4 regions of the Allobosea beijingensis genome follow, and region 2 is predicted to be linked to each of the others. Evidence: predicted binding sites of a transcription regulator. Region 2 holds the regulator's gene; each other region holds the start of a gene.
The links. The regulator PhoB, encoded in region 2, activates phosphate uptake and scavenging genes when phosphate is short. The targets are predictions, from matches to a motif close to TGTCATNNANCTGTCAT.

Region 1 (3,205 bases), 130 kb from region 2:
ACGCATAGATGCGGGTATGCTCCAAGAAGCGGCCGATGATCGACTTGACGCGGATATTCTCCGAGAGGCCGGGCACGCCCGGCCTCAGGCAGCAGATGCCGCGCACGACGAAATCGATCTCGACGCCGGCCTGGCTGGCATCATAGAGCGCGTCGATGATCTCGGGATCGACCAGCGAGTTGCACTTGCCCCAGATCGCGCCCTTGCGGCCGGCCTTCACATGGGCGATCTCCTCGGCGATGTCGGCGAGCAGGCGCTGCTTCAGGCTGGTCGGCGAGACCGCCATGCGCTCCAGCCCGGCCGGCTCGGCATAGCCGGTGATGAAGTTGAAGATGCGGGCGACGTCCTGCGCGATCACCGGATCGGCGGTGAAGAACGAGACGTCGGTGTAGATGCGCGCCGTGATCGGGTGGTAGTTGCCGGTCGCGATATGGCAGTAGCTGACGAGCTGGCCGGCCTCGCGGCGCACGACCAGCGAGAGCTTGGCGTGGGTCTTGAGCTCGATGAAACCGTAAACGACCTGGACGCCGGCGCGCTCCATCTCCTTGGCCCAGCGGATATTCGCCTCTTCGTCGAAGCGGGCCTTGAGCTCGACCAGCGCGGTGACCGACTTGCCGGCCTCGGCCGCCTCCGTCAGCGCCTTGACGATCGGGGAGTTCGCCGAGGTGCGGTAGAGCGTCTGCTTGATCGCGACGACATTGGGATCGCGCGCGGCCTGCTGCAGGAACTGCACGACGACGTCGAAGCTCTCATAGGGATGATGGACCAGCAGGTCCTTCTGGCGGATCGCCGGGAAGCAGTCGCCGCCGTGCTCGCGGATGCGCTCGGGGAAGCGGGCATTATAGGGCTTGAACTTCAGGTCAGGCCGGTCGGTGCCGACGAGCTGCGAGAGCTCGTTCAGGCCGATCATGCCGTTGACCTCGACGACCTCGTCACTGTCGACCTTGAGTTCGCGCACGATCATCCGGCGCAGATGATCGGGCATGCCGGTCGAGAGTTCGAGCCGGATGACGACGCCGAGACGGCGCTGCTTCAACATGGTCTCGAAGACGCGGACGAGGTCCTCCGCCTCCTCCTCGATGTCGAGATCGGAGTCGCGGATGATGCGGAAGGAGCCGGCGCCCTTCACCTCGTAGCCGGGGAAGAGCTTGCTGATGAACAGCGAGACGGCATCGTCGAGGGCGATGAAGCGATGCAGCCCCTCGCGCGCCAGGTCCGGCAATTCGATGAAGCGATCGATCTTGGTCGGCACGCGGATCAGCGCGTCGAGCTGGCGCCCGTCATGCTTGCGCTCCAGCGCCAGCGCAATGGTGAAGCCGAGATTGGGGATGAAGGGGAAGGGATGAGCCGGGTCGATCGCCAGCGGCGTCAGCACCGGGAAAATGTAGTTGAGGAAGTAGTCCTCCAGCCAGATCCGGTCCTGCGACCCGATATCGCCCGGCTGCAGCAGGTGGATGCGATTCTCATGCAGGTCATGACGGAGTTCAGCCCAGCGCGCCTGCTGGTCGGCGGTCAGTGCCGCGACCGCCTCGCCGATGGCGGCAAGCTGGCCGGCCGGCGTCAGCCCGTCCTGGCTGCGGGTGACGACACCGGCCTTGAGCTGCTCGCGCAGGCCCGAGACGCGGACCATGAAGAACTCGTCGAGATTATTCGCGGAGATCGAGAGGAAGCGAAGCTGCTCCAGCAGCGGGTGACTGCGATTCGAGGCCTCCTCCATGACGCGCCGGTTGAACTGGAGCCAGGACAGCTCCCGGTTCATGAAGCGCTCCGGCTGATGGCGCAGGGGCGCCGCATCAGCCTCGCTGGATAGCTTCTCCGACTCGTCGATCACGGTGTCGAGGGTCATGCGCTTCGCTCGCGTCCTGGTCATCTTGCCGCTCATGCCGCCGTTGAAGCCATTCTAGTGCGACGGTTCGATGACAAGCGACATGATTTGAAGCATGCGGCTTGCGCAGATATGGCCGGGGTCAACCCGGCTCCTCCGGAAACAGTTCCTCCAGAGCCTCCTGCACCAGCGGGCGCGTCACGCGCCGGCCACGTTCGAGCGCGAGCCGATCGAGCCGGTCAACGACCTGCCGCGCCGCGGCGAAGGAGCGCTCCATCCGCATGGCGAGGGCGTCGATCACGGCGATGTCGACCACGAGCTGGCGATCGATGAAGAGCTTGACCAGCAGCGCCCGCAGCAGTCCGTCATCCGGCGGCTCGATCGTCGCGGCGGGGGCCAACCGGAGGCGCGAGAGCAGGTCCGGCACGCTCAGACCCCAGAGATCGGGCGCGCTCCGCGCCGTCAGCAGCAGGAAGCCGCCGCGCGCCTTGATCGCGTTCATCAGATGGAACAGGGCTGGCTCGTCGAGCGCGCCCGCATCGCAATCCTCGATCACCAGCGCACCGCCCGAGACGAGATGCGGCACCTGCGTTTCGCTCAACTCGCTCGCGGGGATCGTCCAGGCGTGGGCGGCACGCGCCCAGATCGCGGCGAGATGGGTCTTGCCGGCGCCTTCCGGCCCGGTCAGGCGCAGCCAGGCCTCGGGCCAGGCGGGCCAGCGCTCGATCAGGCCGTAGGCCGCCTCGTTGGAGGCGCCGACCAGGAAATCCTCGACGCCATGGCGGCTGTCGACCGGCAGGTCGAAGGCGAGCTGGCGCGGACGCGGGGGGATATCGGACATGAGAACTCAGGCGTCGGCGTCGATGCGCGCCTTCGCCGCTGCCGCGCGGGTGGCATCGCCGCCGTGATAGAGGTTGCTGGCAAGATATTGGCGCAGCGCAAAGCGGCAGAGCACGCCGATGACGGCTGCGAGCGGCACCGCCAGCAGCAGGCCGACGAAGCCGAACAGCGAGCCGAAGGCGAGCAGCGCGAACATCAGCCAGACCGGATGCACGCCGATGGAATCGCCGACGAATTTGGGCTGGAAGATGTTCCCTTCGAGGAACTGCCCGGCGAAGAAGACGCCGAGCGTCGCCAGCGGCCAGGTCCAGTCCGGCCAGAACTGCACCGTCGCGACGCCGACGGAGAGCACGAGTCCCGTCAGCGAGCCGACATAGGGGATGAAGGAGAGGAAACCGGAGATGATGCCGATCAGCGCGCCGAAATTGACGCCGATGACGCTCAACCCGATGGCGTAGAAACCGCCGAGCAGAACGCAGACCAGCGCCTGCCCACGCAGGAAGCCGGCGATCGCCATATCCATCTCGTGCAGGAGGCTGC
Region 2 (3,205 bases):
GCATCAGCCTCGGCCGCGCCGCCGACACTCGCGCGACGCCAAGGCGCCACCGCTCCCCGCCCGAAAGCTCGCTTGGATAGGCATCGCGCCTGTCGGCCAGCCCGGCCCGCTCCAGCGCAGCCATCGCCTCCGCGACGATCTCCCGTCGCGACAGCCTGAGCTGGCCGAGCGGCCCTTCAAGAATGTGCTGCAGGGCGGTCATGTGATCGAACAGTTCGGGACGCTGCGAGACCATGCCGACGACAAGACCCTGGCGCGCGGTCTCCGCCTCGATCGATGCTCCATCGATCTGGATCGTCCCTTCGTCGATCGCCTCGCTCCCGCCGATGCAGCGCAGCAGCGTCGACTTGCCGGCGCCCGGCCGCCCGATGAGGCACAGGATCGCTCCGGGCGCCACTGCAAGCGAGACGTCGCTCAGCGCCTTCACCTCGCCGAAGCGCTTGCTGACATGGGCGATGGCCACGGCCGCACCAGCCTTCGTGATCTGCGCCGCGCTCACACCGCGTCCTCCGTGAATGTCGTCGGAGGCCATATCGCCCGATCCGCGGCAAGGCCAGCCCGGCGAAACCTCCTGCTCGGCCGCGCGTTGGCGCTTGAGGAGGAGGAGCCATGCTCACCATTCTGCCCGCCCCAGACCATGTCGCCGCCTATCGCCTGTCGCAGACGCTGACTGGCGAGGATCTCGACGCGATCATGGCCGACATCGAAGCTCGGCTCGTCCGCCACGAGAAGCTCGGCATCCTCGCCGACATGACCGATTTCACCGACATGACGCTGGCCGCCGCCTGGAAGGACGCACGCTACAGCCTCGGCAAGCTCTGGGAGCTCCGTCGTTTCCCGAAGGAAGCGGTGATCACCGACAAAGGCTGGCTCGCCGGCTTCGTCGATCTGCTCGACCCGGCGATTCCCTTCGTCAAGGTCCGCGCCTTCAAGCCCGAGGACTACGAGAAGGCGCTGAGTTGGGTCGGCGATATCGAGGGCGGCCCAGACGCCTGAGGCTTATGCGGCGCCGCCGCGCGCAAAGGTCTCGTCGAAGGCATAGCCCGCGCCGCGTACCGTCCGCAGCGGGTCCTTGGCATCCCCCGGCGTGATCGCCTTGCGCAAACGCCCGACATGCACGTCGACCGTGCGCTCGTCGATATAGACGTCGCGGCCCCAGACGGCGTCGAGAAGCTGGGCGCGGGAATAGACCCGGCCCGGCGCCTGCATCAGAAATTCCAGCAGGCGGAACTCGGTCGGTCCGAGATGGAGTTCGCTACCCGCGCGCCTGACGCGGCGCGTCGTACGGTCGAGTTCGAGATCGCCGGCCGCGAGCAGCCCCGCGACATGGCCGGGCTTCGCCCTGCGAAGAAGCGCCTGGATGCGCGCGATCAATTCCGGCAGCGAGAACGGCTTGACGACATAGTCGTCGGCGCCGGTCGCGAGCCCGCGCACGCGCTCGGTCTCCTCGCCGCGCGCCGTCAGCATGATGATCGGCACGCGCTCGGTGTCGCGCCGCGAGCGCAGGCGCCGGCAGAGCTCGATGCCGGACAGGCCCGGCAGCATCCAGTCGAGCAGGACGAGATCAGGCGTGTGATCGCGCAGATGCAGCTCCGCGTCGTCCCCCCGCGCGACGCTGTCGACCTCGAAGCCCTCGGCCTCGAGATTATAGCGCAGCAGCAGGGTGAGCGGCTCTTCGTCCTCGACGATCAGGATGCGTGCGGCCATGTTGGCTTTGACCTTAGTTTCCCGTCACCGCTTCGACCTCGATATTGGTCGTGTCGAGCTTCGGCCGGTTCACATCGAGGGAATCGCCGGTGACGAGGTAATGGATGGTCTCGGCGATGTTGGTGGTGTGATCGCCGATGCGCTCGATGTTCTTGGCGCAGAACAGCAGATGCGTGCAGAACGTGATGTTGCGCGGGTCTTCCATCATGTAGGTCAGGAGCTCGCGGAACAGCGAGGTGTAGAGCGCGTCGATCTCGTCGTCGCGCTTCCAGACCTCGAGCGCCTTCTGCTCGTTGGTGGCGGCATAAGCGTCCAGCACATCCTTGAGCTGGGCCTGCACGAGGCGGCTGATATGCTCGAGGCCGACAACCGCGCGATGCGGCGGCTGGAACTGCCCGGCGATGGCGACGGCCCGCTTGGCGATGTTCTTGGCGAGATCGCCGACGCGCTCGATGTCCGAAGCGAGGCGGATCGCCGAGATCAGCTCACGCAGATCCTGCGCCAGAGGCTGGCGCCGGGCGATGGTAAGCACGGCCTTCTCCTCGACCTCGCGCTGGAGGTTGTCGAGGCGCTGGTCGGCCGAGATGATCTTCTGGGCCAGCGCGGTATCGCGGCGAACGAGCGCGACCGTGGAATCGCCCAGCATGCGCTCGGCCATTCCGCCCATTTCGGCGAGGCTGCGGCGGATACCTTCGAGATCGGCGTCGTAGGAACGGACGATGTGTTCAGTCATGGCATTGCCCTCCACGGCGTCGCTTAGCCGAAACGGCCTGTGACGTAGTCCTGCGTCTGCTTTTTGGCGGGGTTCATGAAGATCGTGTTGGTCGGAGCGAACTCGATGACCTCGCCGAGATACATGAAGGCGGTGTACTGCGAGATGCGCGCCGCCTGCTGCATGTTGTGCGTGACGATGGCGATGGTGAAGTCGCTCTTGAGCTGCTCCAGCAGGTCTTCGATCTTGCCGGTCGAGATGGGATCGAGCGCCGAGGTCGGCTCGTCGAACAGGATCACTTCCGGCTTCTGCGCGATGGTGCGCGCGATGCACAGGCGCTGCTGCTGGCCGCCGGAGAGACCCATGCCGGAGCTCTTCAGCTTGTCCTTGACCTCGTCCCAGAGCGCGGCGCGGCGCAGCGCGCCCTCGACGCGGTCGTCGAGCTCCGACTTCGGCGGCTTCTCGTAGAGGCGGATGCCGAAGGCGACGTTGTCGTAGATCGACATCGGGAACGGCGTCGGCTTCTGGAAGACCATGCCGACGCGCGAGCGCAGCTCGTTCACATCGACTTCTTTCGAGATGATGTTGCGGCCGTCGAGCATGATCTGCCCTTCGGCGCGCTGCTCGGGGTAGAGCGAGTAGATGCGGTTGAAGATGCGCAGCAGGGTCGACTTGCCGCAGCCCGACGGCCCGATCAGCGCCGTGACGTGCCGGTCGCGGAAGTCGAGATTGATGTTCTTCAGCGCCTTGTGCTCGCCGTAGTAGAAATCGAGGTTCTTGACCGCG
Region 3 (3,205 bases), 1.9 Mb from region 2:
AGCAGCGCGATCGAGAGCGAGAAGACGCAGACGAAGGTCGAGAAGATCGCCGTGTTGATGAAGGCCTTGAGGTAGCCGGGATCGGCGAAGAGCATCTGGTAGTTCTCGAACCAGACGAACTGCGTCGAGGTGCCGAAGGCGTCCTCGAGCAGAAAGCTCTGCCAGACCGCCTGGCTCGCCGGCCAGTAGAAGAACACGATGGTGATGGCGAGCTGCGGCAGAAGCAGCAGGAAGGGGATCGTCAGCCCCTTGAAGTATGCGTTCTTCTGCATCGGCTTCCCTGGAACGAGACGGCCATCCCGGACGGAGAGTGTCCGGGATGGCCTTGGGTTTGCAAGCGCGAACGGCTCAGCGGGCCGCGGTACGCTCGAACTGGCGGAGCATCTGGTTGCCGCGCTCGACCGCCGCATCGAGTGCCGCCTTGGGGGTCTTCTGACCGTTCAGAGCGGATTCCAGCTCCTCCGACCAGACGTCACGGATCTGGACGAGGCTGCCATAGCGCAGGCCCTTGGAGTTGTCGGTCGGAGGCTTGTTGGTCAGCTCGAGGATCGGGGTCTCGAGATAGGGCTTGTCCTTGTAGAAGCCGGACGCCTTGACCTTCTCATAGGCCGCCTTGGTGATCGGCAGGTAGCCCGACTCGGTGTGCAGCTTCACCTGCCGGTCGACATCGGAGAGGAAGGAGAAGAACTTGGCCACGCCCTTGTACTCGGCCGGCTTCTTGCCGCCCATGACCCAGAGCGAAGCGCCGCCGATGATCGAGTTCTGCGGGGCGCCGGCGGCCTCCGGATAATACGGCATCGCCGCATTGGCCCAATCGAACTTGGCATTCGCGCGGACATTGCCGAAGAAGCCCGAGGAGGTCAGGAAGATCGGGCATTCGCCCGAGGTGAAGCGACCTTCGCCATTGTTGGTGCGGCCGGAATAGTCGTAGGTCTTGTCCTTCTGCAGCTCGACCAGATTGGTCCAGTGCTTCAGGAAGAGCGGGCTCTGGTTGAAGTTCATCACCGCGTCGGCCCCGGCCATGCCGTTGACCTTGGTCGAGAGCGGGATGTTGTGCCAGGCACCGAACTGCTCGATGTTCGCCCAGGGCGCCCAGGCGTTCGAGACACCGCACTTGTCGTAGCCGGCAGCCTTCAGCTTCTTGGCGGCCTCGAAGGTCTCGGGCCAGGTCTTCGGCGGCTTCTCCGGGTCGAGGCCCGCCTTCTTGAAGGCGTCCTTGTTGTACCACATCACCATCGACGAGGAGTTGAACGGCATCGAGAGCATCTCGCCCTTGGCCGTGGAATAGTAGCCGCTGATCGCCGGGAGATAGGCGGCCGGATCGAACTTCTCGCCGGCTTCCTTCATCATCTCGTGGACGGGCTTGATCGCGCCCTTGGCCGACATCATCGTGCCGGTGCCGACCTCGAAGACCTGCAGGATATGCGGCGCCTGGCCGGCGCGGAAGGCGGCGATGCCGGCGTTCAGCGTGTCGGGATAGGAGCCCTTGTAGACGGGGACGACCTTGTAGTCCTTCTGCGAGGCGTTGAAATCCTCGGAGAGCTTGACGACGACGTCGTTATTGGCGCCGGTCAGCGCATGCCACCACTGGATCTCGGTCTGCGCCAGCGCAGGCGAGGCGCCGGCGAGCGCAAAAGCCGCGACCGACATCAGGATGCGGGATTTGATGCTCATGGAATGTCTCCCTTCCGCGGGCGAGCGCCGCCGCGGTTCTTGTCGTTGGTGCGCAAGCTAGCATGAAGCGCAGGCGACATTTCAATGACAAATCGATGACGACCGGCGCAATGCGCCTATGGTCTGGGTCCGGCTTGCGCCGTCGCGCGGAACAAGGTGTTCTCCATCTCCCGACGATTTCGTTTCCGGACCGGTGCCATGCCTGATTTCACGCTTTCCGCCGCTGCGGCCCTGCCCGTTGACGCCGGCGCCGCTGCGCTCGCCGGCCGCGTCTGGCGCCCCGATCTCGGCGGGCCTGCCGTGGTGACGCTCCGCGACGGGCAGGTCATCGACGTGACCCGGAGCTTCGCGACCAGCCGCGACCTCTGCGAAAGCGCCGATCCGGCCGCCGCGCTGCGGGCTGGCGCCGGTGATGCGGTCGGCTCGCTTGCCGACATCCTGGCCAATACGCCTGTGGATGGCCGCGATCCGCAGCGGCCCTGGCTGCTGTCGCCGCTGGACCTGCAGGCGGTGAAGGCGGCGGGCGTCACCTTCGCCGTCTCGATGCTGGAGCGCGTGATCGAGGAGAAGGCGCGCGGCAACCCGGCCGCCGCCGCGACGATCCGCGAGGAGATCGGCAAGCTGATCGGCGACGACCTGTCGAAGCTGAAGCCCGGCTCGTCCGAGGCGATGCATCTCAAGGACGTCCTGATCAAGCAGGGTGCCTGGAGCCAGTATCTCGAAGTCGGGATCGGGCCGGATGCCGAGATCTTCACCAAGGCACCGCCGATGTCGACGGTCGGCACCGGGGCGGATGCCGGCCTGCACCCGGCCTCGAGCTGGAACAATCCCGAGCCGGAAGTCGTGCTGATCGTCGCCTCCGACGGACGGATCGTCGGCGCCACGCTGGGCAACGACGTCAACCTGCGCGATGTCGAGGGCCGCTCGGCGCTGTTGCTCGGCAAGGCCAAGGACAACAATGCGGCCGCCGCGGTCGGCCCCTTCATCCGCCTGTTCGATGCCGGCTTCACGCTCGACCATGTCCGCAAGACCACGGTGACGCTGACCGTCGAGGGCGAGGACGGTTTCCGGCTGGAAGGCTCCTCCTCGATCGCCAGGATCAGCCGCGACCCGGCCGATCTCGCAGCGCAGATGATCGGCCCGCACCATCAGTACCCGGACGGGGCCGCGCTCTATCTCGGCACCATGTTCGCGCCGATCAAGGATCGCGATGCGCCCGGCGGCGGTTTCACCCACAAATACGGGGACATCGTCACCATCGCCGCGCCCGAGCTCGGCAGCCTGGTCAACCGGATGAAGCGCACCGACGAATGCGCGCCCTGGACCTATGGCGCCTCGCATCTGATGCGCCATCTCGCCGGGCGCGGGCTGCTGTGACCCGACGCCAGAACGGGCGGGCTGAAACGTAACCGCGCCTCGAAATCCCGGGTTCTTACCGAAATTCGGCGAGAGCCCGCCTTTCCGTCAGGCTGCTGGTAAGTTTTTTCTGCCAGAGAGCGGGCTGGACCAGGAGGGTTCGGCGTGGCGATGA
Region 4 (3,205 bases), 1.9 Mb from region 2:
CGCCACAAGGGCGAGCATGACGGCGGTGCTCCCTCCCCTCACTTCGCGTCGAGCAAGTCCTTGACCGAGAGCAGGACGAGTTCGTTGTCGTCGGCCTTCTTCGGATCGCGCGAGGAGGAGAAGGGCAGGTTGTTGTCATTGCCGACGACGATGATGCCATTGATGCGATCGACCACGTCGACATTCTCGATGGTGAAGAAGGGGAAGGGCAGCACGCCATCGATGGCGCCCTGCTTCGCCTTGCCATCGGGGTCGGCGATCTTCAGGAGGTCGATGAAGCCGACCTTGCGCACCGGCTTGCCGACATTGGCCTCGTTCATCTCGATCTTCACGACGCGCTTGAACTTGGCGAGGTCTTGGAAGCAGTCCGGGCCCTTCTGGCCGGTGGCGCAGGCCTTGTCGGCGGTGCCCTCGCCGTTATCGCGCTCGATGATCAGCGCGGTCGTGGCGTCGATCATGTTGAAGTCGCCGATGGCGTTGCCCTTCTGCTCCAGCGGGTAGAGCCAGGAGCGGCCGGTCCATTTCTCGTTGGCGACGTCGAATTCGAGGATGCGCAGGACTTCCTTGCCGTCGACCTCCTCGTTGCCCTTGGTCTCGGCGTTCCAGAGCGGGCCTTCGAGCAGCGGATAGAGGAACCGGCCGTCCGGCGACTGCGCCATGCCCTCATAGCCCTTGGAGCGGCGCACATTGAAGGCCGGCATCGGCGCATCCGGCGCGCCGGGCGTGCTGATGGCATAGTGATCCGGCGAGCGGGCCGGCTTGCCGTCGACCTGCGTCTCGAACACGGCCTCGACCTTGCCGCTGGGATCGACGCGGATGAGATAGGGGCCGAATTCCTCGCCGATCCAGAACTTGCCGCCGATCGGCTGGATCGACTCGGGATCGAAATCCGCGCCGGTCAGATAGCGCTTCTCGGTGCCCTCATGGACGATGCGGAAGGGGACCTTCTTGTCGGGATCGTGCAGGAAGGTGGTCGAAAGGCGTTCGACCGCGCCCTTGCCGAAATCCGCCTTGAGTCGGTGGAAGAACAGCATCGCGTCCGGCGAGTTCGCCTTGGCACCGAAGCCGTTGTCGGTCAGCACCAGAAACTCGCCATTTCCCAGCGAGCGGATACCGGAAAAGCCCTGCAAGGGCTGGCCGGCGAAGGGTGTCGAGAGCCCGGTCGGGCGCCCGCCCGAGGTGCCCATCACCGTCCCGACCGCCTCGACGCGCTTGCCGGGCGTGACGAACTTGCCGGAGACCTTGAAATCGGCAGGCGCATCGGCCGGCGCCGGAATGATCGTGTTCGCCGGCAACAGGGCATGGCCGACGAGCTTCGCGGGGAATTCCTTCTGTGCGTCCTGCGCCCCTGCGAGGATGGTCGAGGACAACAACAGGGCGGCGATGAGCGGCAGGCGCATGGATGGCTCCGGGATTAAGGCGAAGCCTTCGCTTCACCCGCCGGGATTGCGCCCCGACGACAGCCCGGCGACCGTTCCATGACGGCTGCCAGCCAGATCATCCGACTGATTATTCAGTCCGATGATCTGGTTCTTTGATTTTGCATCGGCTGCTTCCGAAAACCGCGCTCCACTTTTCGGGCCGATGCTCCCCCGCTCAGTAGCCCCGCGCCGGATCGACCACGTTGATCAGCGGCTCGCCCGCTTCCAGCCGCCCGATCTGAGCGGCAACTGCCGTGGCGATCGCCTCGGGCTCCGACATCGCCGAGTTATGCGGCGTCACCGTCACGCCCGGATGGTTCCAGAGTCGCGATTCCACCGGCAGCGGCTCGACCTCGAAGACATCGAGCGTCGCACCCTTCAGCGTGCCCGCGTCGAGCGCGGCGAGGATATCGTCCGCGACCTGCAGGCCGCCGCGCCCGGCATTGATCAGGAACGGGCCGCCGAGGCGCCCGCCCTGCGCGAGGCCGGAGAGCATTTCGGCATTGATGATGCCGCGCGTGTCCGGCGTCAGCGGCAGGAGGCTGACGAGGATATCGGTGCGCGCGAGGAAGGCCTTCATGCCGTCCTCGCCGGAGAAGGTCTGAAGGTCTTCGATGGTCTTGGGCGAACGGCTCCAGCCGGCGACGTCGAAGCCCATGACGGCAAGCTTGCGGGCGGCGTCCTGACCGAGTTCGCCGAGCCCCATGATGCCGACGCGGACCGAACGGGCAGCCGGCTGGTTGCGATCGTCGTCCCAGCGCTTCTCGCGCTGCTGGCTGTCATAGCGGCGCTGCTGGCGCAGATAACTCAGGCAATGCAGGACGATATATTCGCTCATCCGCGTCGTCAGGTCGGGATCGACGATGCGCGCGATCGGCGCGGCCGGCAGTTTGTCGTCGGCGAAGAGGAAATCGACGCCCGCACCCAGCGAGAAGATCGCGGCGAGATTGGGCAGGCCGGTCAGGCTGCCGGGCGGGTGCTTCCAGCTCGCGACATAGTGGACGGCGCGACGGTCGAAGGGCTCGCCGAGGACGACGATCGGCATATCCGGCAGCAGCGCCTGGAAGCGCGCGCGCCAATCCTCGACATGCCAGCCCGTCATGGCCAGAAGCAGACTCATCCCGTAACCCTCTCCGTCAACCGTTCCACAACCAGCGGGCCGCGCGCCGCACCCTCTCCGATCCGGTATGCCTTGCGCAAGCGCTCGCTTGCCGCTTGGTAACCCGCATCGTCACGAGCATGGACGATGCCGAGCGGCCGATCGCGCCCGACCGCGTCGCCGATCCCCGCCAGTGCGACGATGCCGACGGCGTGGTCGATCGAGTCCTGCGGGCGCACGCGGCCGCCGCCGAGCGCCACGACGGCAAGCCCGACGGCGCGCGTATCGATGGAAGCGACCTGTCCGGGCGTTTCGGGATAGACCGGCTTCACGACCGGCGCAGCGACAAAATGCTTCTGCGGTGCCTCCAGCAGGTCGGCCGGGCCACCAAGCGCCACGATCATGCGGGCGAAACGCTCGGCCGCGGCGCCGGAGGCGAAGGCCTGCTCGATCTTGGCGCGGGCGGTGTCGATATCCGGCGCAAGCTTGCCGAGCAGCAGCATCTCCGCGGCGAGCGCGACCGTAACCTCGTGGAAGCGCGGCTCGCGATGGCGCCCCGTGAGGTGATCGAGCGCATAGGCGACCTCGAGCGCATTGCCGGCGGCCGAGGCGAGCGGCTCGCTCATGTCGGTGAGCAGGGCGGTGGTCGGCATGCCCGCGCCGTTGGCGACGCCGACCAATGCCT

Region 1: a site for PhoB is predicted at 1,906-1,922, ahead of Q9235_RS03845 (RNA degradosome polyphosphate kinase). Genes of this name have one in related genera too.
Region 3: a site for PhoB is predicted at 1,759-1,775, ahead of ugpB (sn-glycerol-3-phosphate ABC transporter substrate-binding protein UgpB). Genes of this name have one in related genera too.
Region 4: a site for PhoB is predicted at 1,468-1,484, ahead of Q9235_RS12445 (esterase-like activity of phytase family protein). Genes of this name have one in related genera too.

The regions. Positions count from the first base shown of each region.
Region 1 covers NZ_CP132359.1:777,575-780,779, forward strand. The annotation lists gene Q9235_RS03845 (RNA degradosome polyphosphate kinase) at 1-1,846, opposite strand, end outside; gene Q9235_RS03850 (P-loop NTPase family protein) at 1,968-2,666, opposite strand; gene Q9235_RS03855 (AI-2E family transporter) at 2,673-3,205, opposite strand, start outside.
Region 2 covers NZ_CP132359.1:646,403-649,607, forward strand. The annotation lists gene Q9235_RS03225 (amino acid ABC transporter ATP-binding protein) at 1-499, opposite strand, end outside; gene Q9235_RS03230 (SpoIIAA family protein) at 610-996, shown strand; gene phoB (phosphate regulon transcriptional regulator PhoB) at 1,000-1,707, opposite strand; gene phoU (phosphate signaling complex protein PhoU) at 1,721-2,440, opposite strand; gene pstB (phosphate ABC transporter ATP-binding protein PstB) at 2,464-3,205, opposite strand, start outside.
Region 3 covers NZ_CP132359.1:2,589,565-2,592,769, reverse strand. The annotation lists gene ugpA (sn-glycerol-3-phosphate ABC transporter permease UgpA) at 1-272, opposite strand, end outside; gene ugpB (sn-glycerol-3-phosphate ABC transporter substrate-binding protein UgpB) at 349-1,674, opposite strand; gene Q9235_RS12475 (fumarylacetoacetate hydrolase family protein) at 1,873-3,051, shown strand.
Region 4 covers NZ_CP132359.1:2,581,462-2,584,666, reverse strand. The annotation lists gene Q9235_RS12445 (esterase-like activity of phytase family protein) at 39-1,400, opposite strand; gene Q9235_RS12440 (2-hydroxyacid dehydrogenase) at 1,597-2,541, opposite strand; gene deoA (thymidine phosphorylase) at 2,538-3,205, opposite strand, start outside.